DNA from 3 places in the Aquiflexum gelatinilyticum genome. Region 2 is predicted to be linked to each of the others. Evidence: riboswitches for the same ligand, from Rfam matches in the RefSeq annotation. Region 2 holds a riboswitch; each other region holds the start of a gene.
The links. A riboswitch is a leader RNA that binds a small molecule or an ion and turns the genes downstream of it on or off. The one in region 2 is predicted to bind S-adenosylmethionine.

Region 1: linked by a shared signal. The riboswitch ahead of NK987_RS08420 (homocysteine S-methyltransferase family protein) and the one ahead of NK987_RS13355 (trans-sulfuration enzyme family protein) in region 2 are both predicted to bind S-adenosylmethionine.
Region 3: linked by a shared signal. The riboswitch ahead of NK987_RS08555 (O-acetylhomoserine aminocarboxypropyltransferase/cysteine synthase family protein) and the one ahead of NK987_RS13355 (trans-sulfuration enzyme family protein) in region 2 are both predicted to bind S-adenosylmethionine.

What each region holds. Positions count from the first base shown of each region.
Region 1 covers NZ_JANAEZ010000003.1:114,643-125,090, forward strand. Annotated here, with positions in the region: gene NK987_RS08405 (PAS domain S-box protein) at 1-947, shown strand, start outside; gene NK987_RS08410 (hypothetical protein) at 1,010-2,317, shown strand; gene NK987_RS08415 (RidA family protein) at 2,314-2,904, opposite strand; SAM riboswitch class I at 3,043-3,143, shown strand; gene NK987_RS08420 (homocysteine S-methyltransferase family protein) at 3,202-4,245, shown strand; gene metH (methionine synthase) at 4,238-6,943, shown strand; gene metF (methylenetetrahydrofolate reductase [NAD(P)H]) at 6,949-7,902, shown strand; gene NK987_RS08435 (hydroxymethylglutaryl-CoA lyase) at 7,925-8,773, shown strand; gene NK987_RS08440 (acyloxyacyl hydrolase) at 8,821-9,873, opposite strand; gene NK987_RS08445 (PepSY-associated TM helix domain-containing protein) at 10,205-10,448, shown strand, end outside.
Region 2 covers NZ_JANAEZ010000005.1:323,740-334,187, forward strand. Annotated here, with positions in the region: gene NK987_RS13325 (efflux RND transporter permease subunit) at 1-1,844, opposite strand, end outside; gene NK987_RS13330 (efflux RND transporter periplasmic adaptor subunit) at 1,912-3,408, opposite strand; gene NK987_RS13335 (hypothetical protein) at 3,486-3,899, opposite strand; gene NK987_RS13340 (DUF1801 domain-containing protein) at 3,999-4,424, opposite strand; gene NK987_RS13345 (YdeI/OmpD-associated family protein) at 4,429-4,983, opposite strand; gene NK987_RS13350 (serpin family protein) at 5,126-6,373, opposite strand; gene NK987_RS13355 (trans-sulfuration enzyme family protein) at 6,430-7,599, opposite strand; SAM riboswitch class I at 7,859-7,966, opposite strand; gene pth (aminoacyl-tRNA hydrolase) at 8,254-8,814, opposite strand; gene NK987_RS13365 (50S ribosomal protein L25/general stress protein Ctc) at 8,901-9,473, opposite strand; gene NK987_RS13370 (ribose-phosphate pyrophosphokinase) at 9,514-10,440, opposite strand.
Region 3 covers NZ_JANAEZ010000003.1:141,599-152,046, forward strand. Annotated here, with positions in the region: gene pdeM (ligase-associated DNA damage response endonuclease PdeM) at 1-136, opposite strand, end outside; gene NK987_RS08530 (DUF2147 domain-containing protein) at 249-692, shown strand; gene NK987_RS08535 (hypothetical protein) at 787-1,350, shown strand; gene NK987_RS08540 (VOC family protein) at 1,421-1,810, opposite strand; gene NK987_RS08545 (DUF4221 domain-containing protein) at 1,984-3,123, shown strand; gene NK987_RS08550 (homoserine O-acetyltransferase family protein) at 3,173-4,228, opposite strand; gene NK987_RS08555 (O-acetylhomoserine aminocarboxypropyltransferase/cysteine synthase family protein) at 4,274-5,572, opposite strand; SAM riboswitch class I at 5,761-5,868, opposite strand; gene NK987_RS08560 (DUF4097 domain-containing protein) at 6,166-7,122, shown strand; gene NK987_RS08565 (YbjQ family protein) at 7,119-7,442, opposite strand; gene NK987_RS08570 (amidohydrolase family protein) at 7,566-8,867, opposite strand; gene NK987_RS08575 (amidohydrolase family protein) at 8,899-10,281, opposite strand; gene NK987_RS08580 (amidohydrolase family protein) at 10,301-10,448, opposite strand, start outside.

The DNA.
Region 1 (10,448 bases), on a different contig from region 2:
ATTATAGCAAAATTGACTCAGGAAAAGTTGAGCTTGAAAAAGTCAATTTTGAACTCAGTAATGTTTTCAACCGAATTCTTCATTCCTATTCTTATCAAGCTAGGGAAAAGTCACTTCAGGTCATTTTTGAAGCTGATCACAAATTGCCTCAAAATCTAATGGGTGATCCAGTGAGATTGGGGCAGATTGTCAATAACCTGGTTTCCAATGCCATAAAATTCACCGAAAAAGGATTTATCAAAATCAAGTTGACCAACGAGAAAGAAAATGAAAAGTCTATTGCCATCAGGTTTGATTTTGAGGATTCAGGCATAGGAATTCCCAAGGAAAAACTTGACTTGGTATTTGAGGCATTTACCCAAGCAAGTGCTGCAACGACCCGAAAATATGGTGGGACAGGTCTTGGATTGGCGATTGTCAAAAGATTGGTGCAGTTGTTCGGGGCTGAGATCAAAGCTTACCAAAGAGAAGAAGGGGGAACAAGATTTACATTTACTGCCGTATTTGAAAAGCCACAAACCAAGGCTGTTTTCTCCCAAAGTGACCATTCAGAAGGATTAAAATTTCTGGAAGAAGCAAGTATCCTTGTCGCTGAAGATAACCTTGTAAACCAGATCATGATCAAAAAATTTCTCCATAAATGGGGGGTTAAAAATGTTGTCATGGCAAATGATGGAAATGAGGCAATCAAGGCATTTATGGATCAGGATTTTAATTTGATCTTGCTTGACCTTCAGATGCCCGAGAAGGATGGTTTTTTTGTTGCTGAATACATCAGAAACTTGGATGAGGCAAAAAAGAAGAATGTTCCTATAATTGCCTTGACAGCTTCTTCGTTGATTGAAGTAAAAGACCAATTGGATAAAGTGGGAATGAATGATTATATAAGCAAACCGTTTAACCCTGATAACCTTTATACCAAAATACTCAAATACCTTAAGCCATAAATTTGAAAAAAGGAGTTCGCAATAGCCACTTTCATTATAATTTTGAAGGCAAACAAATTGGTATGAGACTTTTCTTGGTACTGTTTCTTTCATGTTCTTTTGGATTCACTGCTTTTTCACAGTCCCCAAAATCCAATAGGACTACCATGTACATGACATACGGCAAAACGGGGGCAAACCTGAGGGAGTTCAATCAGATGCTATCGGGTAAGGGGCTTTCTCCGATGAGAAACAGCTACTCCAACCTTAGCTTTGGGTATTTGACGAGATTCAATGACTTCATTATTGGATTAGAACTTTTTCAAAACAGCGGTCCTAAATCAATCTTTGACGGATACCAAATTGATTACCATACCACTAGGTTTTATGTAAACGTAGGTTTTGCCTTTACAGAAGAAGGTAATTTTCAATTGATCCATTACATGTCAGTTGGAACAGGATTTCTCAATTTTCAGATGTTAAAAGAAAACCCGGCTGAAAATCTAGGAGAGTTTTTCGAAAATCCTGAGCATGGCTTTATTCTGAGAGACGGAAACCTTCACCAAGGGACTTTGAATATGACCGGATTTCTGACCGAAATTGGGTTTCAAATGAGTTATGATTTTCCCATTCCGGGCAGAGGTGAAGCTATTGAGCTCTTGGCGAGGTTTGGATATTCTTTTAGCCCTTTTGAGGATTCTTGGAAATTAAATGGAATCAGGTTTAATAGTGCACAAAGTGGGGCATTTCTGAGATTGGGGGCAGGATTGACTATACCGGATCACAATTTTTTCTACAAAGATGCTGCCATTGGAGCCCATTTGCTCTATGGATTCCATTTTACCAAACCAGATCGCTTCAATGCTATTCTTCAAGAAAAAGGTCTTACGCCATTTAAGGGAAGACCAAATAATATCGGTCTAAAAGTATTAGGAGAAAGTAAAGGTTTCCTTTATGGAATCGATTTTTATAATCTTGGGCTTTCGGGAGAAGCAGATGAATCAAAAAGCCATACTTTAAACAGTTTAAGAGTTTATGGAAACGTGGGACTGAAATTCTTTGAAAGAAGAAATCTTGAACTTGGCGGAACAGGCGGATTAGGATATGGAAATATCCGATATAGTCTCATCAGTAATGAAAAACCTGATTTTCCAAGATTATTTGAAGAGCCCATTCATGATGCGTTTTTGAGAAAAGGTGGCTTGATGGCCAAGCCTGAGGTTTTTGTAGCTTACGGGATCCCATTGTCACCAAACCACTCCTCCAAAATCATGTTTGGAATCAATGGTGGCTATGAAATCCCTTTGGCCAATTACAAACTACTCGATTTGCCAATGTCTGATTACATTTCAAATCCTTATTTTCAGGTAAGCGTTGGTATCAAACATTAATTGTCGTCAATCTCTACGATCAGTTCTACTTCCACAGATATATCCATTGGCAGTGCATTCATACCAACAGCAGACCTTGCATGTTTTCCTTTTTCGCCAAAGACCTCTACCATCAAGTCAGAGAAGCCATTGATGACCTGAGGCTGTTGGGTAAAATCAGGTCCACAATTGACCATGCCCAAAACCTTAACCACTCTTTTGACTTTATTCAAATCTCCCAATTCAGCTTTTAGGACTGCCAATTGGTTGATTGCAACCATCCTCGCTGCTTCTTTTCCCTCTTCAATCGTAAGGTCTTGCCCCACCTTTCCTGTTATAAATGTTCCGTCAGGAAGTCCAGGACCTTTTCCGGCAAGAAAAAGAAGGTTACCGCTTCTAACCGCATTGACATAATTGGCTACAGGAGCACTTGCCTCAGGAAGAACAATTCCCAAATCTTTGAGTTTTTGCTCTGCATCCCAGACCTCCTGATTTTTGGGTAATTGTTGATTTTGATTTTCTGTGGAACTACAGGAAAATGTAATCAGCAATATCAGGGTTGATAAAGCGAAAGATAGCCATCTGAAGGTTTGGGCTTTTAAGTCCATAAGGAGTTTGTTTGTTGTCGGTTAAATTTCCTTTTAAAGGAAGTGTTTGATTTAGCAGATATGAGAAATATATACCTATTTCATTAAAGAATCTCTATAAAAAACAGCAAAATTCAATTATTGGATTTAAATTTGGATTGCTTATCGAGAAAGACTGAGGGAAAGGCCCTATGACGTCTTGGCAACCTGACTTACAAGGTGCTAATTCCTATTCCGGAAAAGCCGGAAGAAGATGAGCGGAAGAATGAATTCTTTTTTCCGGTTCTTGCTCGTATAAGTTTTTGAAATTTATCATACATGAACAGAACCGCGTTATTACTCTCCTTAGCCAAGAAAAAAATTCTCATCCTTGATGGTGCCATGGGCACGATGATTCAGCGTTTTAAGCTGAATGAGGAGGATTTTAGAACACCAGAACTTGCAAATCACCCCAAACCATTGAAGGGTAACAATGACCTGCTCTCACTTTCGAGACCGGATGTCATCAAATCCATTCATGCAGCCTACCTTGAAGTTGGGGCCGATATCATTGAAACCAATACTTTTAGTGGAACATCCATTGCACAGGAGGATTATGCTTTGCAGCACTTGGCCTATGAGATCAATTTCCAATCCGCAAAAATTGCCCGCGAAGTGGCTGATGAATTCACCGCAAAAAATCCTGACAAACCACGTTTCGTGGCAGGTGCCCTTGGGCCGACCAATAAAACAGCATCCCTTTCTCCAGATGTCAATGATCCCGGATACCGGGCAATCACGTTTGACCAATTGTCTGAAGCTTACAAAGAACAGGTTAGGGGATTGCTTGATGGTGGATCTGACATCCTTTTGGTAGAGACGATTTTTGATACGCTCAATGCAAAAGCGGCACTTTTTGCTATTCAGGAAGTATTTGAGGAAAGAAGTATCCCATTGAATCCTGAAGAAGGTGGCATTCCCATCATGATCTCAGGAACCATCACTGATGCTTCAGGCAGGACACTTTCAGGACAGACGACGGAAGCATTTCTGATTTCAGTTTCCCATGTACCGCTTTTCAGTGTAGGATTGAATTGTGCACTTGGAGCCAAAGAGCTCAGACCATACCTCAAAGTAATGGCAGACAATGCACCATTTCTGGTTTCGGCCTATCCCAATGCCGGCTTGCCAAATGAATTTGGCCAATACGATCAGGGAGCAAATGAAATGGCAGGGCAGATCGAGGAGTTTTTGAAAGAAGGGTACGTCAATATTTTGGGAGGTTGTTGCGGAACGACACCCGAACATATTGCTGCCATAGCCAAAGCGGCTGAAAAATACGCCCCACGTAAGGTTGAAATTGTCACAGCAGAAAATGAGTAAAATTCAAAAATATAATGCCATGAAATTGTCAGGTCTGGAACCGTTGGTTTTCACTCCTGAAATCAATTTTGTCAATGTCGGTGAAAGAACAAATATCACCGGGTCAAAGAAATTTGCCAGACTGATTCTCAATGGCCAATACGATGAAGCGCTTGGAATTGCATTGGATCAAGTCAGAGGCGGCGCACAGGTATTGGACGTCTGCATGGATGAAGGCATGCTTGACGGTGTGGTGGCTATGAAAAAGTTTCTTAACCTCATTGCTTCCGAACCGGAAATCAGCAGGATTCCGATCATGATCGACAGTTCACGTTGGGAAATAATCCTTGCCGGACTCAAATGCATTCAAGGAAAAGGAATTGTCAATTCGATCAGTTTAAAGAATGGCGAAACCGAATTTATCAATCAGGCAAAGACCATCAAAAAATTTGGTGCGGCGGTGGTGGTCATGGCTTTTGATGAAAAAGGTCAGGCCGATACTTATCAGCGCCGGATAGATATTTGCAAGAGGAGCTATGATATTTTGGTCAATATTGTCAGATTCAACCCTCAGGACATCATTTTTGATCCGAATATCTTTCCTGTTGCAACCGGAATGGACGAGCATCGGAAAAACGCCCTTGACTTTTTTCATGCTACCCAATGGATCAAACAAAATCTTCCGGGAGCCAAAGTCAGTGGCGGTGTAAGCAATGTGAGTTTTTCTTTCAGAGGCAATGATCCTGTGAGGGAAGCCATGCACGCCGCTTTCCTCTACCACGCCATTCGTCACGGGATGGATATGGGAATTGTGAATCCAACCATGCTTGAGATCTATGACGATATTCCAAAAGATTTGCTTCAAAGAGTCGAAGATGTCCTTTTTGATAGGTCTGAAGATGCTACCGAGCAATTGCTTTCTTTTGCAGAAACTGTAAAAGCTTCCGGAAAGAAAGAAGTTATCAACGAAGCCTGGAGGGAACTTCCTGTTGAAAAAAGAATAGAGCATGCATTGGTCAAAGGTATTATTGACTTTGTCATTGAAGATACGGAAGAGGCTAGGTTGAAATACCAAAACCCACTCAAAGTCATCGAAGGGCCTCTGATGGACGGGATGAATGTGGTCGGAGATTTATTTGGTGAGGGCAAAATGTTCCTTCCCCAAGTAGTGAAATCTGCGAGGGTGATGAAAAAAGCCGTTGCTTATTTGGAGCCATTTATGCCCAAAATCGGGGATTTGGATTACAATGCCGAGCAAAGCAGCATCAAAAAAATCCTCTTGGCTACTGTCAAAGGGGACGTCCACGATATCGGAAAAAACATTGTAGGGGTGGTTTTGGCTTGCAACAGTTATCAGATCATCGACCTTGGCGTGATGGTAGACGCCCAAAAAATAATCGATGAAGCCATCAAAAACAAAGTGGATATTATCGGATTGAGCGGTCTGATTACACCTTCCCTTGACGAAATGGTCTACGTCGCTTCCGAAATGGAGCGTCAGGGAATGCAGATACCACTGCTAATCGGTGGAGCTACGACTTCAAGAATCCACACCGCAGTAAAAATTGATCCGGTCTACAGCGGGACTGTCATCCATGTGACTGACGCTTCCAAGTCGGTTCCGATAGCAGGGGAATCCATCAACGAGGAGACCAAGGCAACTTATCACAAGCAGATCAAGGAAACATACAGTCAGGTGCGGGCCGAGCATGAGGCCAAGCAACAGGTCAAGCAACTCGCCACATACGAAGAAGCCAAAGCTAATCCCGTCTATATCGATTGGAGTCAATACGTGCCTGTGGTTCCCGCCAAATTGGGAGAAACGATCTTCCAAGATCTTGACTTGGCGGTTTTGAGAAAATATATTGATTGGACGCCGTTTTTCAGCACTTGGATGCTGACAGGAAGGTATCCCAAAATCTTTGATGATGAGGTAGTGGGAAATGAGGCGAAAAAACTGTTTGATGAAGCCAACAAGATGCTCGATCAGGTGATTGCTGAAAAATGGCTGCAGGCCAAAGCAATAGTGAATTTGTTTCCTGTCAAAAGAAATGGGGAAGATGTAGCTGTCCTTTCCAAAGGAGTTGAGACCGGCTTCAACTTCCATTTCCTCCGTCAGCAGGGCAAAAAGGGGAAAGGTGTTCCCAACAGATCCTTGGTGGATTATATCCATCCTTCAAAAACAGATTATATGGGCGGATTTGCGGTGACTGCCGGTTGGGGAATAGAATCCAAACTGGAGGAATTTCAAAAAAACCACGATGATTACCATGACATCATGCTCAAGGCCTTGGCAGACCGGCTTGCAGAAGCAGGTGCTGAATATCTGCATGAAAAGGTCCGAAAAGAGCTTTGGGGCTATGCCAAATCAGAAATATTGGAAAATGAAGCATTGATCAAGGAAGAATATCAAGGAATCCGACCGGCACCGGGATATCCGGCTTGTCCTGAACATTCTGAGAAAAAGACACTTTTTGATTTGATGCAGGTCGAGAAAAGTATCGGGATTACCCTGACCGACAGTTATGCGATGTATCCCACATCCTCAGTAAGTGGTTTTTACTTTGGTCATCCTGAAAGCAAATATTTTGGTCTGGGCAAAATAGGGGAGGACCAAGTTTTAGATTATGCCAAACGAAAAGGGGTCAGTAAGGCGCAGGCAGAAAGATGGTTATCACCAAACTTAGCTTACTCACCATTGTTACAAGTTCAAGAATAAAATACATGAAAATCACTGAACATATAGAACAGGCGAAAAAAACCCTGTTTTCTTTTGAAATATTACCCCCTTTGAAGGGACAGAGTTTGAATGAACTTTGCATTGGGATAGAGCCATTGATGGAATTCAAGCCACCTTTTGTGGATGTGACCTACCATAGGGAAGAATTTATTTATAAAAAGCATCCCAACGGGCTTTTGGAAAAAGTAAGTACCAAAAAGCGTCCTGGTACAGTGGGGATTTGTGCAGCTTTGATGAATAGATTCAAAGTAGATGCCGTGCCCCATTTGCTTTGTGGAGGGTTTACCAAAGAAGAGACAGAAAATGCACTCATTGACCTCAATTTTATTGGTGTTCAGAATGTGTTGGCTCTGAGGGGTGATGCCCCAAAAAATGAGGGAACATTCAGGCCTGAGCCCAATGGACATGAATTTACAAAGGATTTGGTGAAGCAGATCGTAGGAATGAACCACGGCAGGTATTTGCATGAGGAAACAGAAACCGGTTTCCATACTGATTTTTGTGTAGGGGTAGGAGGGTATCCTGAAAAGCACTTTGAGGCTCCCAATATGAAATTTGACTTGAAGCATCTGAAGGAAAAAATAGATGCCGGTGCCGAATATATCGTTACCCAAATGTTTTTTGACAACCAAAAATATTTTGATTTTGTGAAAAACGTCCGGGCTTTGGGTATAAAGGTGCCAATTATTCCAGGATTGAAACCAATCACAACGCTTGGTCAGATCAGCATGCTCCCGAGGACTTTTTTCCTGGATATGCCGGATGCTTTGATGGATGAACTCGAAAAATGCAAAACCAATGCTGATGTCAAAGAAGTGGGAATTGCATGGGCCATTCAGCAAAGTAAGGAGTTGGTCGCCAATGGGGTAGATGTATTGCATTATTACACCATGAGTAAAGCTGACGCCACTTATAAAATAGCAAAAGAGGTCTTTTGAGGGATTTTGCTACATTCGTGGCATGATCAAATTGGTAGAATGTCCCCGTGATGCCATGCAGGGCCGGGCGGAGTTCATAGATACTTCTATTAAAGCTGCTTATATCAACCAACTGCTACAAGTGGGGTTTGATACCATTGACTTTGGAAGCTTTGTCAGCCCCAAAGCCATTCCTCAAATGAGGGATACAGCTGATGTTTTGGAGCAGCTTGACCTTTTTGGAACCAAATCCAAGCTTCTTGCCATCGTTGCAAATGTCAGGGGAGCGGAAGACGCTTCCCATTTTGAAGAAATCGATTACCTGGGTTTTCCCCTTTCCCTTTCAGAGACTTTCCAACAGCGCAATACCAACAAGTCTATTGCTGAAGCTTTGGAGGAGGTAGAAGAAATCCAAAACCTCTGTGAGACCAAAGGCAAAACCTTGGTCACCTATCTTAGTATGGGGTTCGGAAATCCTTATGGCGATGCATACTCCCCTGATCTGGTAGCAGAATTTGTCAGAAATTTGGATCAAATGGGTATCAAAATCATCTCTTTTGCCGATACCGTCGGTACTGCGGATTCGACACTGATCTCAGAACTGTATGAGATCAGTTCTCATTCCTATCCTAAAATTGAGTTTGGATTGCATTTACATACCCATCCCGAACAGCTTTCATCCAAAATTACAGCGGCATTGAAAGCAGGATGTTTACGGTTTGACAGTGCGGTATTGGGATTTGGAGGATGTCCCATGGCCAATGATGACCTTGTAGGTAATGTGGCCACAGAATCCTTGATCCGGATTTTGGAACAGGAAGGGTTTGAACTGGACCTCAAAAGGATGGAATTTGCGGAAGCGATGAAACTTGCCAAGGTAGTGTTTCATTGAATTGGGAGATTATAGGCCTTTTTCTTGTATTCAAAAGTAAAAGTTTTTTAAAAAACCCAACCTATTCTAAAATCCATAAACTCAGCGACATGCCCATGGGCCTTAAGTCCGGCTCCAATTCGGATATTTTTTCCCGTCATGTAATTCAATGTATACCGCTGGTAAAACGCCCTATCCTCTTGATACCCCATTGGTTTGGACATGTACTTGACCATACGCTGACTGAAATCAAATTTTCCAAATAGGAAATGATTCTCCAAAAAGATTCCTGGAATCACAGCCTCTATTCGACTTTCCTGGATTGGCAGTGAAAAGTCCTTAGCAATCTCAATTCCTCCTCCCAAGCCAATTATTCCGGTAAATTTACGGTAAGTACCTCCGGCAAGGGTAAAGTTTGGTTGACGGTTTCCATTGTCCGAGTCTCGTGTGTTGAATCCTAAGTCTGCATAAATAGACCAATTGTTCGGGAGAGGGCTTTTTTCATAGCTTGGTAAATCGGCTTTTCGGGTGTAATGAACAACTCCCAATCCCAGCATTGGATAGTTCATCCCCCGATTGGGCTGACTTTGTCCCCCATTGGAAATGTGGTTGTATGAAAATGAGGCTTGCAATTCCCATTGATGGCTAAGTTCAAAGGAAAGTTTTGGCGCAATAAAAAGTAAAAAACTGATCGGAGCACTAAAGAAGGTATTCCTTGGATTTTCGAAAGGGTCATAAATCCGGGTAAGGTAGCTTACCCCCATTCCTGTAGAAAGACTGGCCGACCACCTGTCAGTTCTGAAAAGGTATGGTTCAAAACTCCCTGAAAGGTTCCATGCCTGCCCCAACTCTTTGGGATTTTGAAAATCTACGACCAATAGGTTTAGCCCCAAATAATGGAAACAATTGCAGGCTTCCCAGTTTTTGCGGGTTGTTCTCATCCATTGGGAAGATATGTTCAGGGAAATGGGTCGGCTGGAAGCCAGATCCTGGAGTTCAGGATTATGGGCAATTATCCATCCATATTGACTTTCCAGCCCGATCTTGTGAGAGTTGACCTGCGCTTCTGCATTTACAGGCAAAAAACTGAGAATAAGAAAAATAAAGACTGCCTTTTTCAATATTTTCTTTTTTTGATTTCTACGAAAATGAAACAAAGAGGTATAGGCCTTAAATATGTTTTTTTATTCTTTTCACTGATAAACTTTTCTGATTAAATATTAACCAAAAGGATTTTCAAGGTGAATTTTCTCCAAAATGAGTCCTCTTAATGTTTTGAAATAAACAATATCGGAAGAATAATCGCAGAATTTTGAGGTCTCGCTGGTATTCAAATTCCAATAATTTTCAGGAAACTGTGTTTCGCCTTTCCTTCAAGAAACCGCCTGAAAAAAATAAAATACATCTGCCTCGATTTTAATTATTTTCGCCGATCGTTATTGATTATTTCTTATGATTTCTAAAAAAGCCCATCAAACCCGTATCTACAGGCGAATACACAAATGGATTAGTATAGTCTTTGTGTTTTTCCTTGTGGTCATTGGCATTACGGCTATTCTTTTGGCTTGGAAAAAAGAATTGGGTCTCATCCCCAAAACCCAAACTACGAAAGTCGAGAATCCTTCGAATTGGATTCCCTTGGAGAGAATGATGGAGATCGGGCAAACATTTGTTAGGGACAGTCTTAAAAAAAGTG
Region 2 (10,448 bases):
TGTTCATCAAGTTCAGACCGGCCTGTCCTTCTTGTGGTCGAGATGACCTCAGGAACAGTCAACAAAGCTTCCTCAACTCTTTTACCGATTTTATTGCTTTCTTCAAGAGAAAGTCCCGGGAGAGATACAGCCGCAATAGTCAAAGCTCCCTCATTGAATTCAGGCAAAAAGCTTCTCCCCAATTGTGTAAATGCCAAAACCGCTACCACCAACATCGCCAACGCGGAACCGATGAAAGCTTTTTTCCACTTCATCGCAAATTCCAAGAAGGAGACATAATAATTTTGAAGCCTTGTCACAAGCCAACTTTCTTTTTCCTGTTTTTCGAGTCTAGCTTCATTTGTCAGCATGTAACTGCACAGGACAGGCGTCAGAGTGATAGCAATGATCAAAGAAGCAAAAAGAGCCACAATAAAGGCAATGCCCAAAGGAGCCAAAAGTTTTCCTTCCATTCCTGAAAGAAAAAACAAAGGGAGAAAAGCCACAATGATGATGAAAGTCGCATTGATGATTGACTGACGGATTTCAAAAGAAGCATTGAAAATCACTTCAAGCTGATTTATCCTTTCCTTGAGAGGTTTTTTGGCATTTTCCTTCAGCCTTTTCAAAACGTTCTCTACATCGATGATGGCATCGTCAACCAAATCACCGATTGCGATCGCCATTCCTCCCAAACTCATGGTATTTATCGTAAATCCAAGCCATTTCAGTGTCAGGATCGCGACCAATAAAGATATCGGAATTGCCAAAAGGGAAATCACTGTTGCCCGCCAATTCATCAAAAACAAAAAAAGAATGATCACTACAAAGGCACTTCCCTCCATCAGGGTTCTTTGAATATTGCTGATGGAGGCATTGATGAAATCGGCCTGCCTGAAAGCCTTGGTGTTAAAATTGATGTCTTCGGGAAGTGATTTTTGTAAATCAATGACTGCCTCGTCGATCTTGTTTGTCAAAACCAAGGTATTGACGTTTGGTTGTTTGGAAACTGCCAAAACAATCGAAGGCTTTCCATTGCTTGAGGCATCTCCGATTTTTGGCGCAGCTCCGATTTTGATCTCTGCGATGTCTTCAATTCGGATGACTTGTCCTTTTGATTTTTTGATGACGGATCTTCCGATTTCGTTTATATCATTTGTCCGGCCGATTCCTTTGATGATGTATTCATTTCCATATTCATTTAAAAACCCACCTGAAGAGTTGCCGTTGGATTCTTTGGCAGCTTTTATGAGTTCTGAAAGTGAAACTTGATGGAAATTCATCCTTTGGGGATTGGCCTGGATTTGGTATTGTTTGAAGTCTCCGCCATAGACGATAACCTGTGCTACCCCTCCTGTGGCCAAAAGCCGTGGTCTAATTATCCAATCTGCCATTGTCCTCAGTTCCATCATAGAAGTGCTGTCAGCAGTCAAGGCGACAAAAATGATTTCTCCCATTATGGAAGATTGAGGGGCCATGGTAGGGGTCCCAACACCCACAGGAAGTTTATCTGCGATTGTACCCAGTTTTTCATTGACTACCTGCCTTGCAAGATAAATATCTGTGTTCCATTCAAATTCCACCCATACGACAGAAAATCCACCAGAGGAAGCACTGCGGACACGTCTGACATTGCTTGCACCATTGACTGAAGTTTCTATGGGAAAAGTGACTAGCCGCTCGACTTCTTCAGGAGCCATTCCATGTGCTTCAGTCAAAACCACTACTGTAGGGGCTGTCAGGTCAGGAAATACATCCACTTCCATATTGAAAGCGATGTATGTTCCAAAAAGTGATAGCAGGGCAAAGCCGACTATGACCAAAAGTCTATTATTAAGAGAGAATTTTAAGATTCTGTTGAGCATGTTTTTTTTGATTTATTAAATTGAAAATCAGTAGGATATATTTATTTACCTACAAAACTATTCAAGGTCAATGTGAATGACCATGCTCTGGAATCGCCCCTGATGCACTTGCCAGTTTGATGGCATAAGCTCCTTTGGTGACTACCCTTTCTCCCTCTTTCAGCCCTGAATGTACCTGTACGTGCCTCCCGTCATTCCCACCCAATTTTATTTCCCTCTTTTCAAAAGTTTCTCCACCTGTTTGTACAAACACAAAAAAATTGCCCTGCTCTTCCATCAGAGCCGAAATAGGAATAACCAAAGCATCCGGAATTGTGCTAGATTTTAGGAAGACCTCAGCTACCGAACCTGGAATAATGTTTCCAATATTGTCAATTTCAAAAGTGATAGGAATGTAAGAGGCGTTTTCAGAAGTGCTTTTTCCGTAGGAGATGACTTTTCCGTTCATTTCCTCTGTATTGAAAACCGACTCATCGCTTACAATTTTGAAATTTGCTGCACTAATTACGGCTAGCTTTTGGAAGTATTTTTGGGAAACATTAGCCTGAAGCAGTGCTTTCTTGTTTTTGCTGATGATTGCCAATGGAGTACCTGGTTCGACATATTGCCCTTCGGATACCAAGAGGTTTTTAAGAAAACCGGTTGAATTCGAAGTTACCTTTTGGCCGGAGGCTGAATAATTTTTGGATACAGCCTGAAAGTTAGCCTGCATGTTTTCAAATTCAAGCTTGGATTGGAGGTAATCTTTTTGCGAAATAATCTTGTCTTTGACCAAAATTTCGGCCCTTTCAAATTCAGCTTTTGCTAATTCATATTTGGCTTTGGTTTCTTTGTAATACACTTCTGGGTTTTGCTGAGCAAGGTTTCCTCCCGAAATGGTGAATAAGTGATCTCCAACATTCAGTGTAGAGCCGATTATGGTTTTATTGCTGGCAAAAAGTATAGCTCCGCTTGAATTGGCTGTGATTACAGTTTCATCACCGGGTGCGGCAAGGACTTGACCGCTCGATTTGAGGATTTCCCTGAAAGTGGTCCTGCGAACAGGTTCATTTGCAAAATCAATGTTCCAAGCCTGAGGCTTCAAATAAGAGATTTCATTTGCGGCTGTTGCTTCTTTCTGGTTTCTGACTACAGCTACCAAGTCACTGAATACTTCAATATTTTCAAAAACAAATTTCTCTGAAACTTCAGCGCTTTGGATATCAAAAATAAGTTTTCCGGTACCGGCGATTTCAGGGATTATCTCCACCTCATAGATTCCAGGATTCGATTGACTTTCAGTTTTGATTGAATTTGTTTTTCCTTCAATATTGAGGTTTACCGTAATTTTTCCATCTTGGATGGGTTGGAATTTCTCTCCAAGTCGGGTAAGGTGAACCATCAATGTTGTTGGCTTGCCTGCAATCAGATAAGGAAAATCAACAAAAAGTTCAGTATTATCTGAATAAGAAGTCAACGCTACAGGAGGGATAGCCTCCTCTTCATCGTGGCTGTGGTCATGTGGTTGATTACAGCTGAAAGCAATAATCAGTAGCCAAGCCAAAAGGGTAAAAACCTTTTTCATGGAATTTCAATTAAAGTTTTGAATTGGAAATTATGGGTAATTTATCAAATCTGAGTGGATTTGATGTCAGGGGAAAATTAGGAGAAAAACGGCGGTGCCCTTAGGCCGCCCGGTGGAAAATATCTTGAAATAAGTAAAGCATCAGGATAGTCAAAAAAGTATGGTTGAATGTCGGATATCCTATAATTTATTAGATTATGGATTGGGATTATGGCATTGAAATCAAAGTATTGTTTGTTGTATGTTTCGTCCATATTAGGACAAGAGACGCATTCGACACCTTTTTGTCCATGAGGAACAAAGGAAAAGACATTATCCAAAACGCCATGATGATCTGCTGTATTGAATCCTAGGATTTTGCCTTGGTCTGAATGGTGATTGTGGTGAGATTTATCTAGATATCCGGGATGTTGATGAGGAATAATGCTGTGTCCCAACATAATCAATGTAGAGAGGGCAAGAAAAAATAAGGAGAAGTACCTTTTTATCATTTAACTCAAATATATGTAACGGGCGAAAGGAATCTCAACAATTTCCTGATTTTCTGCTCTAAATATAAAGACTCTAAATAAAACGGTTTATGACAGATGTCACTTAATAGGATATTTTTCCTGGATAAAATGGATGGATTCTTTGGCTAGGGCTTTGATTATTTCTTCTTTTACATCAGAAAGTTTGTTGATATAGACACAGGATTTACCGTTTTTGAATTTTCCCAACTGGGCAAGGAGAGAACCATGCTGATCTTCTATATCACAAGAAAAATATAGGGAAATAGCAGCCTTTCTTGGTGAAAATCCTGTCAAAGGAGCATCTCCTTCATGTCCACTCTCATATTTGTAATGATAGTTTCCAAAACCGATGATGCTTGTTCCCCACATTTTGGGTTCAAATCCTGACACCTCTTGAAAAATTCTGATCAGTTCAAAGCTGTCTTTTCGTTTTTGCTCATTTTCAATGGAATTGATAAAATCAATTACTGGGCTCTCAGTTTCCTGGGTTTTGTTCTTGGTCATGGTTTTATTTGTATTTGTCGTTAAGGCCGATTCCCTGCATGATCATCGGTTTTATCTTTTCTATCCGCGCAATTTGAGTTGCTTCCCTTTTGGCTTCTGAAATATAGGCAGCATATTCTTTTTGTTTGGAGGAGCTGAGTTTTTCAAAACAGAAATTGAGTTCCTCATTCGAACCCAAAGCCTCACAAAGTATAGGTGGAAATTCTATTTCTTCGGATTTTTGGATTACTGGCTTAAATCCTTTTTTTGCATTTTCAATTGCTTCCTTAACATAAGAAACTATTAAATTCCGATTGATTTCTTCTATGGAATGGAATCTCCATTGTCTTTGGGATTTGGTTTTCCCTTCCTGTGCATTGACCAAAACCTGCGCAGGATCCGAAAGAGATACTCCGTTATAAAACCAAATCCCGACATAGGATTTGAATGCGGCGATGCCCAAAACATTTTGACCCTGATAAGTATAGACATCAATTCCCCATTTGACAGTTCTCACAAGTTCCGTTTGTGAAATAACGGATTTCAGTTTTTCCAATATTTCCTTTGGGTTTTTGATCATTTTGGGAAGGATTTGAATCAGAATCTAATTTAATTCTGATTCAGATAAAATACCAGCCTTAGGCTTGGACAAAAAATAATGAAATAGCACCAAAGGCACAAAAGTCGGCCTTTTATGCCTATTGGTCCTAACTCACATAACATCAAAGTTTTGAAGGATCACCCAGTTTTCCCATAAATAGAATCGCACCACTGTGTTTTTCCTGAATAAAGAAAATGAAAGGTTTGTCCAAAGTAACTACTGAAGGTAAGGAAGGTCCGGCTGAAGTTTTTTCTATGACTTCCACAATGGTAGCTGCTGCCGCCTCGCTGCCTTTTTCATCCACTTCAATCATTGCATCGTGAATGACCCTTGAGATTTTCAGATCATCAGTGGGATTAGAAAACAATTTAGTGAAGTTATCGGGATGGAAAGAGAAAGGCTTGACCAATCCCATTTCCTTGAGGTCATCTTTCATGTTTGCCATTTTGTACTTCATCTTGAATTTTGGCATTTTTAGAATGAAATTTCTTTCTTGGGCATTCTCTCGCCACATTTCAATGTTACCAAGGTTTAAATATGGGCTTACCTGATCAAGATCTCCTTGCGGATTGTACAGAATTGCCATGGAATATTGGCCTGTGGAATAGGGTATTTCAAAGTAGTGGTATCCATCTCCAAAATAACTTCTAAATGCGGATGGTTTATCCAAGTCCATCATATCTACCTGAATAGTTTTCTCTGGGTTGGAATAAAAGGGCTCCTTTTTAGTTTTGGAGGCTACAAATTGATACTTCCAATCAGCTTTGTAGTAAATAGCATTGACCAGGTACATGACTGCATCGGTGGGGATTTCATCCAGCATATCTTGTATCAGGTTGTTGGTCTTTTGGGCTATCCAGTTGTTGATGATGTTGACTGAATTGGGATTGAGCATGTCAAGTCCTGCGATTTCAGCATTGTAGTATTCCCTAGCGGTATTTTTGAAAGGCACTTGTACTTGATACTCCTGCTTGTACCAAATGGCATTGGCAATGGCCAATTTAACTTTCGGATCAACTTGGAGCAAAAACTCGGTCAATTCTTTGGAGCCTCGATTGGCATCATTTATACTCATCCCTTCATACCGCAGAAGATCTATAAATTCTTGAAGAACTTCACTCTCGTTTCCGTTCATGGTCATAGAAAGTGCCTGATGAATGCTATAAGGACTATAAAACTGATTGGCCTCTTCAGGGTCATTCAACTGTGCAAAAAGATCAAGCGCGAATTTTGTACTTGAATTGGCCAGTTCTTTCTCATATGTGGCCAATGTTCTCAAATTTGCTTCTACTGGTTTTATTTCTTCGGAAGGCACACAGGCAAAAAATAGTGCACCAAATGAAAAGAGGGGAAAGAGAAGTTTTTTCATAGTTTGAGCATTTGATTGACTAAACGGAGAATAGTGGCAAAACGCTACAAAGAAAATTACTTAGATTTCACCAATGCCCTTTCTACATCCTGAATAATATCTTCATAATGTTCCAAACCGACTGAAAGTCTTACCAATCCGTCCGATATCCCGACTTTAGCCCTTTCCTCCACCGAGAGTTTGCTATGCGTGGTAGATGCAGGATGGGTGATGATGCTGCGGCTGTCTCCGAGGTTTGGAGTGATGGATACCATCTGAAGGGAATCTATGAATTTTTGTGCCCTTGCCAATCCTCCTTTCAAGGTCAGGGTGATGATGCCTCCTCCTTGTTTCATTTGTTTTTTGGCAAGATCATATTGGGGATGGGAGGGAAGGAAAGGATATTTGACAAAGTCAATTTCTGTATTCCCCTCAAAATAGGAGGCCACTTTCAAAGCATTTTCGCAATGCCTGTCCATTCTGACAGCCAATGTTTCCATGCTTTTTGACAAAATCCAGGCATTGAAAGGGGAGATCGATGGGCCAGTATGTCTTGTGAAAAATTCCACTTCTTTGATCAGTTCTTTTTTTCCTAAAATCAATCCTCCCAAAACACGACCTTGACCGTCGATGTACTTGGTGGCAGAATGCGTGACGATATGCGCTCCCCATTTTGCAGGTTGCTGGAGGTAAGGTGTGGCAAAGCAATTGTCCACTACTAAGATCAGGTTGTGCGCAGCCGCAAATTTTCCTGCCCACTCCAGGTCAATGATTTCTAATCCCGGATTGGAAGGTGTCTCGATGAACAGCATTTTGGTGTTGGGCTGCACCAGTTTGTCCCAATGGTGAAAATCCGAAATATCTCCGTAAGTAGAAGTAATTCCCCATTTTGGAAATATGCGCGTAAGCAACTGATGAGTAGAACCGAAAAGAGAGCGAGAAGCCAATATATGGTCTCCTTGCTGCAAAAGGGATGCAATACTTCCAAACATGGCCGCCATTCCGGACGAGGTCGCAATTCCGGATTCTGTTCCTTCTGCTGCACATACTTTTTGGATCAGATCAGAGGAATTGGGATTCGAATACCTTGAATAAATATTTCCTTCAATTTCTTCTGCAAACATCTGCCTTGCTTCCTCTGCTGAATCAAAAGTAAAACTTGAAGTCAGGTAAATCGGCGAGGAATGCTCTCTTTGGCTTGATTTGCTTGCATTGATGCGGATGGCATCTGTTTCAAAACGGGACATAGAAATGGTATTTAGCTATTGGTTAATAGGTTAGAAGTGTATTGAAATAAGGAAATGCGTGATTGGAATTTGGTAGAAAAAAAAAATCAGTGCCAATATAAATTTATGGCAAGGAAACAGATTATTTAAGATAGATGAAAAATTAGAAATATGCGCTTCATCATTCTTCGTACTTCGTGCTTCGTACATCGTACTTCGTACATCGTACTTATCAAACTTGAAAACACCCAATAAATGAAAATAAAATCGCATAATGTCTAATTTATAGTTCCCTTTAGTTCGGGCAGGTATTGGCACCTTTCCCGAAGTGTCGGGGTGGTTGCCAGAGGGTCAGCGAGCCTGTTCTCTTGCCTCTTCTTTATAAATCAGTTGCCTGAAGTGTTCACAAATTAAGTTTCGAAAAAGTTGATTTCAAAAGATTATTCCATAATACTTTTTCATTGAAGGTAAATAGTATTGAAATAAGGTTGAAATACGCTGGAAATAAGGTTGAAATACTATAGAAAAATGATAGAAATAAGGTTGAAATAAATTGTGAATAGGGTAATAATGGATATTTATAGATAGTGGATATTAATGGACATTGGATTCGGTTAGGATTTGGGGTTTGTGTCTCATGTCTCACATCTCTTATCTCAAATCTCAAATCTTCATTTAATCATTAAATTGTGTCATCGTCATATTGATTCCGACCGTGCAGAAGCTCAGCACCATATCTATGGCTTTGTCCATAAAAATCGGAAGTTCGTCGATTTCTTTTTGAGTCCATCTGCCGAGAACATATTCTATTTGCCTTCCCTTGGGAAAATCATCTCCAATACCAAATCTCAATCTGGGATATTCTTGACCACCTGTAAGTTCTTCGATGTTTTTCAATCCATTGTGACCGGCTGAAGATCCTTTTCCCCTCATTCTCAATTTACCAAAAGGCAATGCGACATCATCCACGATGACCATGATGTTCTCTTTGGGAATACCCAATTCTTTCATCCAATAATTCACAGCCCTACCGCTGAGATTCATGTAAGTGGTAGGTTTGATCAAATAAATCTGTCTGCTTTTGTATTTGAAATTGGTACTGAATGCAAGCCGGTCACTTTTCCAAGTAACGCCTTGCTTGTCTGCCAGTCTATCTACAGTCAAAAATCCAACATTATGTCGGGTCAGTTCATATTCAGGACCGATATTTCCAAGTCCAACAATCAAATATTTCATCAATTCAAATTTCAAATGTAAAGCAAAAATAAAAAATCCTGCTTATGGACTAAGCAGGATTTGATTTATTGGTTAAAGAAGTGAAATTATTCACCTTTTTTACCTCTCAACGCTCTTGGGATACCAATAGAGATGATCGAAACATTTGGACTTGTCAGGATATCAAAGCCTTCAGCTTTAACTTCGCCTACTCTGAATGATTTTCCAAGATCCAAGTTTGATACGTCAACTCTGATTTTATCCGGAAGATTTGCTGCCAATCCTTTTACAGCGATTTTTCTTGTTTTGAATTCCAACTTACCACCTTTTTGAACACCTGGAGCAGTTCCTACGATTTCTACAGGAATTTCAAATTTGATAGGTCTATCAGGACTGAATGCCAAGAAATCCGCATGCAACAATACGTCACTTACAGGGTGAAACTGGCAATCTTTCAATACAGCTTTCATTTTGGTGCCTTCAATATTCAAGTCAACCATGTGCACATCTGGTGTGTAAACAAGGTCTCTGAAAAGAATGGCAGGAGAATAAAAGTGGATTTGTTCTTTGATCGCAGGACCGTAAACTACGCAAGGTACACTACCTTCTTCACGGATCTGCTTCAACTCTCCACTCTCGAGATTTGCTCTTTTAAACCCTATAATCTCTAATGATTTCATAAATTTTTTAATTTGTTTGTATATAATTGATTAAGTAATCCTAAATAAATAATGCACTGATGGAGGTGTTTCCTGTCACAGCATGGATTGCCTTGGCAAACAAATCCGCAACCGAAAGGACTCTGATTTTGGTGGATGACTGACTCATCGGAATGGTATCTGTGATTACCAATTCTTTTAAAACAGAATTCTCCAAATTTTGGTATGCATTTCCTGATAAAACCCCATGTGTGGCAATTGCCCTTACAGAAGTAGCACCTTTTTCCATCAGGATTTGTGCGGCTTTGCAAAGTGTTCCTGCAGTATCCACCAAGTCATCTACCAAAATTACATCCTTACCCTCCACATCTCCTATAACCTGCATAGAGGCTATCTCATTGGCTCTTTTTCTGTGCTTATCACAGACTACCATTTCTACTTCGAAATGCTTGGCGTAGGCTCTTGCCCTTGCAACACCTCCCACATCGGGGGCAGCAAAAATCATATTGTCCAAAGCCAGCCTTTCCAAATAGGGCACAAAAATAGCTGATCCATTTAAATGATCCAAAGGAATATCAAAAAAACCCTGAATTTGTCCTGCATGTAAATCACAAGTCATGATCCTGTCAGCACCTGCGGAGGTCAACATATTGGCAATGAGTTTCGCTGCTATTGAAACGCGAGGCCTGTCTTTCCTGTCTTGTCTTGCATACCCATAGTAAGGAATCACTGCACATACTTTGTAAGCACTTGCTCTTTTGGCAGCATCAATCATCAGGCAAAGTTCTAAAAGATTATCGGCGGTGGGATTGGTGGTCTGAATCAAGAATACCGTACAGCCCCTTATTGATTCATTGTAGCTTGGAGACATTTCCCCATCACTGAATTTGGAGAGTGTCAGGTCCCCGAGACGTTTTCCGTAATGTTTGGCAATTTTTTCTGAAAGTTGGATACTATTGGTTCCGGAGAAGAGTTTGACCTCAGACATGATGGTAT
Region 3 (10,448 bases), on a different contig from region 2:
GTGCAGCTTTGCCAAAATGTGGGTCAGCAATGAGCAATGATTCGAATTGGGGAAGGAAAACAGCTTTTTCGGGTAAAAGCTGCAAGTTATTTTGATTGAAATGGATGATTTGAATACCTTTTGGATTTAGTTCCATCTGTTGGATTTAGATCAGATAATGGAGGGACTCTAGAAGAAAATAATATCCCCTATTGAAATAGCACCGTAAAAGTATTATTATTCGATTGAGATTGAAAAATAACTTCATCATGACTCAGAAAAAAGCAATTTTGTCATTTATCGTTTTATTGATGGTCGGATTTGGGATCAATGTCCAAGCCCAATCTGCCGATGCCATTGTAGGCAAATGGTACAATACCGAAAAAGACGCCCAAGTAGAGATCTTCAAAGAAGGAAGCAAATATTCAGGCAAAATAGTTTGGCTAAAAGACCCAACCGAGAACGGCAAACCCAAAACAGACAAAAACAACACCGACCAGGCCAAGCGGACAAGGCCAATCATGGGGATGAAGCTGCTAAGTAATTTCGAACACACAGGTGATACTTGGGAAAATGGGACCATTTATGATCCGAAAAACGGTAAAACTTATTCCTGCATCATCAAAAAGAAAAATGACAAGACGCTTGAGGTTCGTGGTTTTGTAGGCTTTTCAATGATCGGAAGGACAGTGGAGTGGACCAAGGCGGAATAGCGGTGAATTATTCCTGATAGGTATATTTTGAGCCAATTAAAGTTTCGCCTTACTTAACCACTAACCGTCAATACATTCAATCCTTTACACATACATGAAACAGGTTGTTTTCATATTTATCGCGCTCTTTTTCTGTTTTACAAAAAACGGGCAAGCCCAAGAGCTAAGAGACGGCTATGTCGTTCTCGCCAAAAGAGATACAATCAATTGTAAAATTGTTTTTGGTGGGCCAAAAGGAACTGACAAAACCCAAATCTCGATAGTGACGAAGGAAGGGGAGGAGAAGATTTTTAAAACAAAAGACAAAAAGGTTTTTGCTTATGGTTTCAATCAGGTCGGTGTGCCGTTTGATTATTTGTTTGTAGATAGGGGAATAAAAGTCGAAACAGGATTTTACAAGTTGGTGGAAAAAGGAGACCCCTACAAGTTATACATCCAAAATATCAATTCGACCACCAAAGGCGTGACTGTCACGACTTCATATTATATATTGTTTGATGAAAATGGGGATTCAATAGATTTTTTTGTCAGCGGAGTCAGTGGTTGGAAAAAGAAGTTGGAAGTTTTTTTTGAAAATGATCCTGAAGCATTGGAGAAGTTGGAGGATGTTTCCCGGCAGGATATTGTCAAATTCATAGAAAGCCTGAATGACAATTGAATTATTGAAAATCAAGTTCAAATTCATAGAAATCTGTCAGGGAAAGATCAGATAAGTTTTTCCAAGTTTCTTAATCCCAAATCCCCACCGGCACTATCTCCAATACATTTCCAAATGGATCGTCGAAATAAAAACTTTTAAGGCCGTGGTTCCAATCCTGTTCGTGAGTGAGGGTGATTCCTTTTTCGAGTAGATTAGATTTGGCCTTCAGGTAATCTCTTTTACTTACCTCAAAAGCTAAATGCTGCTTTCCGTAAGCATAATGTGGAGGCAATGTCTTTTCAAATTTTGTTACCTCAGGCAGGAAACACAGCAACACAGAACTGCCGCAACGGAAAAAAATATGTCTGTCTGCCACTTTGGATATGATGGGCATTTCAAGGATTTGGCCGTAAAAATTTTCTGCCAGATCCAAGTCTGTGACGTACAGGCAGGTTTCCTTGATTTGGGTATATTTCATTACAGAAGCTACAAAAAAACAAATGCCGCAGAAAGATAAATGTGGAGGAGTGAACTATACTTTTTTAACCTTTCGGTTTTTTGGAATAAATGGTAAATGAAATTATCTAATTGGATTTGGACTACGCTGTTTTTTGATTTCAATATGCTATCTTGTTAGTTTAATCCAATCCTATGAAATACCTGCATCCCATTAATTACTTTCTTTTGTTTTTGCTCCTATTTTGGTCATGTTCAGCTCCAGAAAAGAAGGAAGCTAAAACTGAACTCGAGTTTGTGGTCACTGAAAAATTCAAAACTTTTCCATTGCCACCGGATATCGGGCATTTGGATTTGTATTTTCAGTCCATTGAGGACAAGTATTTTTTTCTATTCGATTACAAAACCAAGCAACTTTTGACCTATTCCATCCCTGAAAACCGCCTGCTCAAAACCATCAAGTTTGAAGAAGAGGGTCCTGCCGGTGTCGGGAACAATATTGCAGGTCTTTTTATCGAAAGCCCCGATGTGATTTACCTGACTGCGGGGATCAATACACTTTTCAAATTTGACGGTGACGGAAACTTGCTCCAAAAAACACCGATCAATGTAGAGGGATTGGAAGAAAATGGAATCAGTTTATTCTCTAATATCTTCACCTTGGCGAAGGACGGCTTTTACTTTCCTGCCTTTCCAATGGTATTTGCATGGACATCGGTGACTCCTAAGGAATTGACTGAAATCCCTAACCTCATTAGGTATGATACCCTTAGTAAAACATTTACACCGGTAAGTTACTTTCCTGAGGAATTTGTGGGAGATAATCTCAACAAGTCAATCTTTCCTTTGCTGTCTTTGGGGCCTGACGACATGCCTGTGATCAACATGAATTTCAGGAATATTTACCGGTTAAAAGAGGGAGAAATTGTTCCATCGTTTGCAGGACATTCTGCTTTCCCTAACGATCCGCCGATATCCAAATCTCCCAATATGTTTGAGGACATGCCCGAGATTATGAAAATCATAAACCATGTGGATATCTATACTGACCTTTTTTATTTCAAAAATCTGGAGCTGATGGTAAGGGTCGCAAAATTTGAGGATGTCCCTGAAAACGTGTTTGAAACAGGTTCTTTTTTGGCTTCAAAGTGGGGATTGGTTTTTTTGGATAAGGAATTCAACAAAGTCGGGGAGATGGAATTGGAACCGAATAGGTATAATGGGCAATACATTTTTGAAGACGAGGAGGGGATTTGGATTTGTACAGACCATCCGGACAATCCTGCACTTTCTGAAGATTTTATAAGGTTTCAATTGATAGAGATAAAAAAATAAGGGACCTGTTTTTGCAGAATCCCTTTTCATTCAAAATCTATAAGTGCAATTACCCATTATTCTCTAGGTAAAATCCCTTCAAAATATACTGCAACTGCCCATATTCGATTAGAAAAGCATCGTGGCCGTAGGGAGATTGGATTTCTCTGTACGTCCCTTTGGGAACATGCCGTGATATGAATTGGGATTCTTCTTTGAGGAACAATAAATCCCGGTCTACGCCGATTGCCAACACTTTGGAAGGAATTTGTTGGAGTACTTTTTCCGTTCCTCCGCGTCCGCGTCCTAAGTCATGACTGTCCATAGCTTTGCTCAGCACCCAATAGGAAAATGCGTTGAACCTATTCCCGAGTTTTTGGCCCTGATACCTGAGGTAGGAGGAAATGCGGAAGTTGTCAAGTTTTTCTTCAGTATCGCTTTGCTTAAGGGCAAAATCCTCAGGATGTCTGTAAGAAAGCATCGCAATGGCCCTTGCGGCTTCCATCCCTTTTTTGCCTGCATCTGCATGGTTTTCTCCCCAGGTACAATCGGACTCGATCGCCATTCTTTGGGTTTCATTGAAGCCTATGGTCCAGGGGGAAGTCTTCGCATTGGATGCAAGGATGATGGTGTTTTTGACCTGATGTTGAAGAAGGTAAGCCCACTCGATAGCTACCTGTCCACCTAGCGAACCTCCAATGACCGTATTGATGGTATTGATTCCAAGATATTCTCTGAGATGGTCAAGCGATCTCGCCATATCTCTTGTGCTGAGGTTAGGGAAATCATAGTAGTAAGGTTTGCCTGTCAGGGGATTTTCTGAGAGGGGACTGCTCGAACCGTAGCAAGAACCCAGTAAGTTGGCGCAAACGATAAAATACTTGCTTGGGTCATAAAACTTATCTTCTCCGACCATCCCGTTCCACCATTCTTGGACTTTGGCATCTCCGGTGAGCGCATGGATGACCCAGATGACATTGTCTTTTGCTGTGGTCAGACGTCCTTGGGTGGTATAAGCCAGTTGGAATCCGGGAAGAGACTCTCCGGACTCCAGGTCAAATACGTCCTCATGCGTGTACGTTTCTTGCGCCATATCAATAATCAGGTAGTTGCTTGCTACATTCATTACTTTACTATTGGAATTCTTCTCAGGCTACTTGGCCTGATATTTTTAACTGTTGAAAGCTTGTTCTAAATCGGCTTTGATATCTTCAATATGCTCAATACCCAACGAAATCCTCAAAAGGGTAGGAGTGACACCCGCAGCGGCTTGTTCTGATTCACTCAGCTGCTGATGGGTGGTCGCGGCAGGTTGGATGATCAATGTTTTGGCATCACCGACATTGGCAAGGTGGGAGATCAACTTGAGGTTGTTGATAAAGTTGGAGGTGCTTTCTTTATCTCCTTTCAATTCAAAACTCAAAACCCCACCGAAGCCATTTCTCAGGTATTTCTTGGCAAGTTCATGGTAAGGAGAAGATTTCAAACCCGGATAATTCACCTTTTGCACTTTAGGATGGGCCTCTAGCCATTGTGCAATGGCGAGTGCATTGTCTACTGTTCTTTGGACCCTAAGGGATAAAGTTTCCAATCCTTGAATTAATAAAAAAGAGTTGAAAGGGCTCAAGGCCGGTCCAAAATCTCTCAACCCTTCAGTCCTTGCACGGATGATAAAGGCCATATTTGGAAGACCCAATGGGTTATTTTCTCCGAATACTTCCCAAAATTTCATCCCGTGATAACCTTCAGATGGTTCTGTGAATTGAGGATATTTTCCGTTGCCCCAATTGTAATTTCCCCCGTCGACAATAACTCCTCCGATGGAAGTACCATGTCCGCCGATCCATTTGGTGGCAGAGGCAGTGACGATATTGGCGCCATGCTTCAGAGGCTGAAACAAGTAGCCGCCGGCACCAAAGGTATTGTCCACAATGACAGGCAGGTCATGTTTTTTTGCCATGGCGGCAATAGCTTCAAAATCAGGAATGTTAAATTCAGGATTACCGATAGTCTCCAGATAGATGGCTTTGGTCTTCTCATCAATCAGCTTTTCAAATTCCTTCGGGTCATTGCCTTTGGCAAATCGTGCTTCAATGCCGATTCTTTTGAATGCTACCTTAAATTGATTGTAGGTACCTCCGTAAAGGAAAGAAGTTGAAACAAAGTTTTCTCCGGTCTGTAAGATGTTGTTCAAGGCTAAAAACTGTGCGGCCTGTCCGGATGCAGTAGCCAAGGCTGCCACCCCACCTTCCAAAGCAGCAATTCGTTGTTCGAAAACATCTGTAGTAGGATTCATGATCCTTGTATAAATGTTCCCGAATTCTTTTAAGGCAAAAAGGTTAGCCCCGTGTTCTGCGGAATTGAACACATAAGATGTAGTCTGGTAAATGGGTACAGCACGGGAATTGGTGGTAGGATCTGGAACCTGTCCTGCGTGCAATTGCAAAGTTTCGAAACGATAATTTGACATGGTATCTCTGGTTTATGGTGTTATTAAAAATTTTAGATTTTGAAAGGATTAAATTTAAACCTTTTGGTTTGGTAAAAGAAAAAAATTAGTTCCGAATACGGAAAGGTGCGCAAAATTTCACCCAAAACTGATGGCGTGTATCTTAAAACGAAGGGATGTTTGAAAAGAAATTGATCCATAATGTTAAGAATTTATATTTCCAGGAAATAAATTTTACCTGGCAGGATTTGGCACCTTGGATTTTCCTGGTTGCCAGAGGGTCACAGAGCCTGTCTCTTACCTCTTCTTTATAAATCCCCACACAAAAAGTGAAAGGACAGTACAAATTAATACGCCTCTGATGTCAATTGCAAAATATCTTGAAGATTATTTTGCAATTAGTTTTTTTGGAAAAACTTCAAGCATTTTCATTTGCCCTAATTAAAATGGAATTAATTACCGTTTCTCAAATTTTTTTTGATTCGGGATAGGGGTAATTCTTGGTTGGCTTGTCATAGATAAAAGGAAAGAATCTGAAAGCAGATTTTATCTAATAACAATGAAGCTGAATTGGGAAATAAACTAAATCAAACCAACAAATAAATTTAATTATCATGAACACCATTAATTTAAAATCCAGATTATTAGTAATCGTTTCGGGGTTTTTGGCCCTTATGAGTCTCAATTCCTGTTTGGATAATGAGCTTTCTATAGTTTCAGAAATCAACCAAGACTTCAGCAACATAACTTCTGTTGAGGTAGATGGGGCTTTTTTGGAAGTAGAATACCTAGGAGAAACCGGAAAGCAAGATGTTTCTTTAGACGCTTTGCTCAAGTCCAATTCAAACAAGAGATATGAAATAGTATTTGATGTCGTGGATGGAACCAAGCTTAAAATCGAAGTAAAATCAGGCAGCGGCATATCCGGAAATCTTAGAGCGGAAGGTTATATCCGGCTGACCGGTCCAAAGGCAATGGTCCTTGATCTTGAAACCGGTTCAGGAAAAGTAAGTGCAAAAGATGTGGTCAGTACTGAAACCAAACTCCTTGTAGGCTCCGGTGAAATATATGCCAAGAATATCAGCTCGACACTTGTTACTATCAACTCCTCCTCAGGCAATGCCTATGGTGAGGATATCGCAGGTAAAGTTGAGGCTTTGGTATCTTCAGGAAACCTTGAATTGCTCAGGATAGATGGGGATGTGGAAGCTGAAGGCTCAAGCGGCCAAATCAAACTTTCAGAAATCAATGGAATAGCAAATGTTGCAATCAGCTCGGGAAAAATTCAACTGTCAAAAGTAAAGGCTTTAGGGAAAGCTACCTTGTCATCCGGTCAGTTGTTTGCTACTAGTACAGGATTGAGTGCGGAAACTTCTCTAAAAGCCTCTTCTGGAAATATCTATATTCAGACAATGAGCGATCTGAACAGCTTCAATTTCAACATCAGTTCAGGTTCTGGTTCTGTCAGGGTTGGTGATAGCCAATCATCGGGAAACCTTGTGATCAACAACGGTTCGGCCCTTACCATCAGAGGAGAAGTGAACTCCGGGAAAATTGAAATCGTGAATTAAAATATTTTCTCGGTTTTGACAGCTGTACCTGCTGCGGTCACCATCAGCATTCCATCGCGGATCGTTTCATAATCCAGGTCAATACCAACAATTGCGGTTGCGCCAAAAGCCCTTGCCTGCATTTCCATTTCGGACATGGCAGTGGCTTTTGCCTCCCGCAAAACCTGCTCATAGGCACCTGAACGGCCACCCACAATATCTGTTATACTTGCAAAAAAATCTTTGAAAACATTGGCACCTATAATGGTTTCGCCTGAAACAATGCCGAGGTAAGCAGTAATTTTATATCCCTCTAGACTTGGTGTAGTACTTACTATCATTTTTTTATGGTTTATGATTCAACATTCTTACGGATACCAAGACAATTGGATATCTCTATTTTCAGCAAGTTAACAAAAAAATAAACCGCAGCTTTTCGGGCTGCGGTTTGATTTTGGATCAAATCAATTTTCTTTTAGTCCTGGTGATCGCTGTAAAAACTCCTGATACAGCTTGATATGCCTGTTACTCATCGGTACCCTGTAACCGTCTATGAATACATGCCTGATTTGAGTTTTGGTTTCAAAAGGATCTCCCGTGGAAACAAACAGCGTGGCATCTTTTCCCTGTTCAATGGAACCCATTCGATCTGCAACGCCGAATACCTCGGCGGCATTGATCGTAACAGCTTTTAAAGCCTCTTCTTTGCCCATTCCATAAGCAGCCGCAAAACCTGCATTAAAAGGTAGGTTTCTTGTGTTTTCGGCATCATTGGACCGGATGACCACTTTCACACCTGCTTTGGCCATTTTGCCTGGATTGGTATAGGCTGCATCAAAACGGTCAGAATTCCTCGTCGGGATAGAAAGCATTGGACCTGTGATCACTGGGATTTTGGAGGCAGCGATTTTGTCGGCAACTCTCCAACCTTCAGCAACACCGGTCAATATGGCCTTTACGTTTTTAGACTGGATCCACTCTATTGCTAAAGTGATGTCAGAGGCAGCATTTACTTCGACAAGTAAAGGCAATTCTCCTGCAATAACTTTTGCCAATTGCTCCATTTCAGGATAGTAATCCAAAGTGGCATTGGCCTGCTTCAGCTGATGAAAAGTGACAGCCCTTTCCCAAATTTCATTGAGCGTTTTTTCAGCTTTTTCAGCATCTTTTTTGATGTCTTCATCACTCCTTCTATCCCAAGTACTGCGACGTGCAGAGGAAGGAAAATTCATGACAACACCTTTGAAGCCTGCATACATTTGATCAGCAGTATAGCCATTGAGGTTTATAAGGGCTGCCGTTCCCGGGAATATTCCTCCTGAAGGGACGGCCAATGTGGTGGTGACACCGCTTACCCTTGTCACCGGAATGGCTACAGAGTTTGGGTTTACTGCTACAATAGCCTGCATATTGGGTGTAACTTGACCAATTTCGGCATAATCCTGTGTTTCAGGCACAGAATTAACCTCAACCAATCCAAGCCTGCTTCCCCCGTCAAACATTCCAGGATAGATATAATGTCCTGTGCAGTCTATGACTTCCGCATCTCCCGCCGGGATGTTTTTTCCGACGGCTTCTATTTTCCCATTGGCAATAAGGACACTTCCATTTTCAATATTCCCTTTCGTTACAGTGACAATGGTTGCGTTTTGCAGCAAAAATCTGCCGTTTCTAGGCTTGATAAACTCTCCGTCAAATTGGGCTTGTGCCAAAAATGGGAGAACCAATAAAGCGACTGTAAATATGATTTGATTTATCTTCTTCATCTTCAGTATGTTTTGATCTTCCATTTAGATTTTAGTGTTCGTGGTCAAATAAGCTTCTACCAAAATTGGTAAAGAAGAAATCTACCCCATGCATACACTTATGATCATGTTCTTTAAGGAATATGGGTTCAATGGATTCTGTAGCAGATACTCTCAATCTCATGTCATTGGGATCCTCATTTATGTCAAAATATTTGACACCATCCACAAAAGTCATCTGAGGGATAGCATAAACTGAAAGTGGATGATCGTTGAAAATGACCAAATCAGCCTGTTTGCCTTCTTCGATGGAACCTACCTTGTCCGCAATTCCAAGTTGTTTGGCAGGATTGATGGTGATCAGGGCCAATGTTTGCTCGTGTGTCAATTCGCCATACCGTTGTGCTTTTCCTGCCTCATGGTACAGGTGACGGATCAATTCACCGGAATCTGAATTGATAGAAGTGATGACACCGTTTTGGGTCAATATAGCGGCATTGTATGCCGTGGAATAATACACCTCAAACTTGTACGCCCACCAATCAGCAAAAACAGAAGCTCCCATTGTATAAGCTGCCAATTCTGGAGCTACCTTAAAGCCTTCATTGACGTGGGAGAAAACGATATTGGTAATACCAAACTCCCTACAGACATTGATCAGCATATAGATTTCATCCGCTCTGTAGGAGTGGCAGTGGATGATGATTTTGCCATCAAGGATCTCCGAAAGTGTTTGAAGCCTTTCACTGAATTTTGGAGGCACAGGGGTTGCTCCTTTTACTTTGAGTGCATTGTTGTAGTCTTCCCATGACTTTTTGTATTGTATCGCTTCGTTGAAGCCGTTTCTGATCACCGCTTCCACACCCATTCTTGATCTGGGCTGGATCCCGTTGCCTCTTCCGTGTACCCTTGTAGGGTTTTCCCCGAGTGCAAATTTAATTGTCCTTGCAGCATCTTTCATGATAAGGTCATCGGGATTGCCAGAACCATACCTGTGTTTGAGGGTAATGTTTTGTCCTCCGATGGCATTGGCAGAACCATGCATGGCGTGTGAAACCGTCACCCCGCCGGCGAGTGCACGGTACAAACCGATATCATATGGATCAATCACATCTGCCATCCTTACCTCTGAGGTAATGGGAGCCGTACCTTCATTTACCGCATCTAAAGCCACATGGGAATGGGCATCAATGATTCCCGGCATCAAATATTTTCCTTTTGCATCAATGGTGGTAATATTTGAGGCGGTAAGTCCCTTGCCGATTTTTTTGATTATGCCATTTTCTACTAGTACATCTGTGTCCTCTAAAGTCCCCTTAGTGACAGTAAGAACAGTGGCGTTTTTGATCAAAACAGATCCTTTTTGGGTCTGGGAATTAGCCGGATTCCAACCCATCACCATTGCAGCCGCTATGATATAAATTATCTTTTTCATGATTTCTGGTGATTAGCTTTTAAAATGATTTAGGTTTTTTGGTAGCATTCATCGGAAAACTTCCATATTCTGAGAGTGACAGGTTGCCTGTTAGTCTATCCCCGTTTACTTCACCGCTTACATTTACAACCAAAGACATTCCTCCTGCCGCAACATCAAAAGAAAAA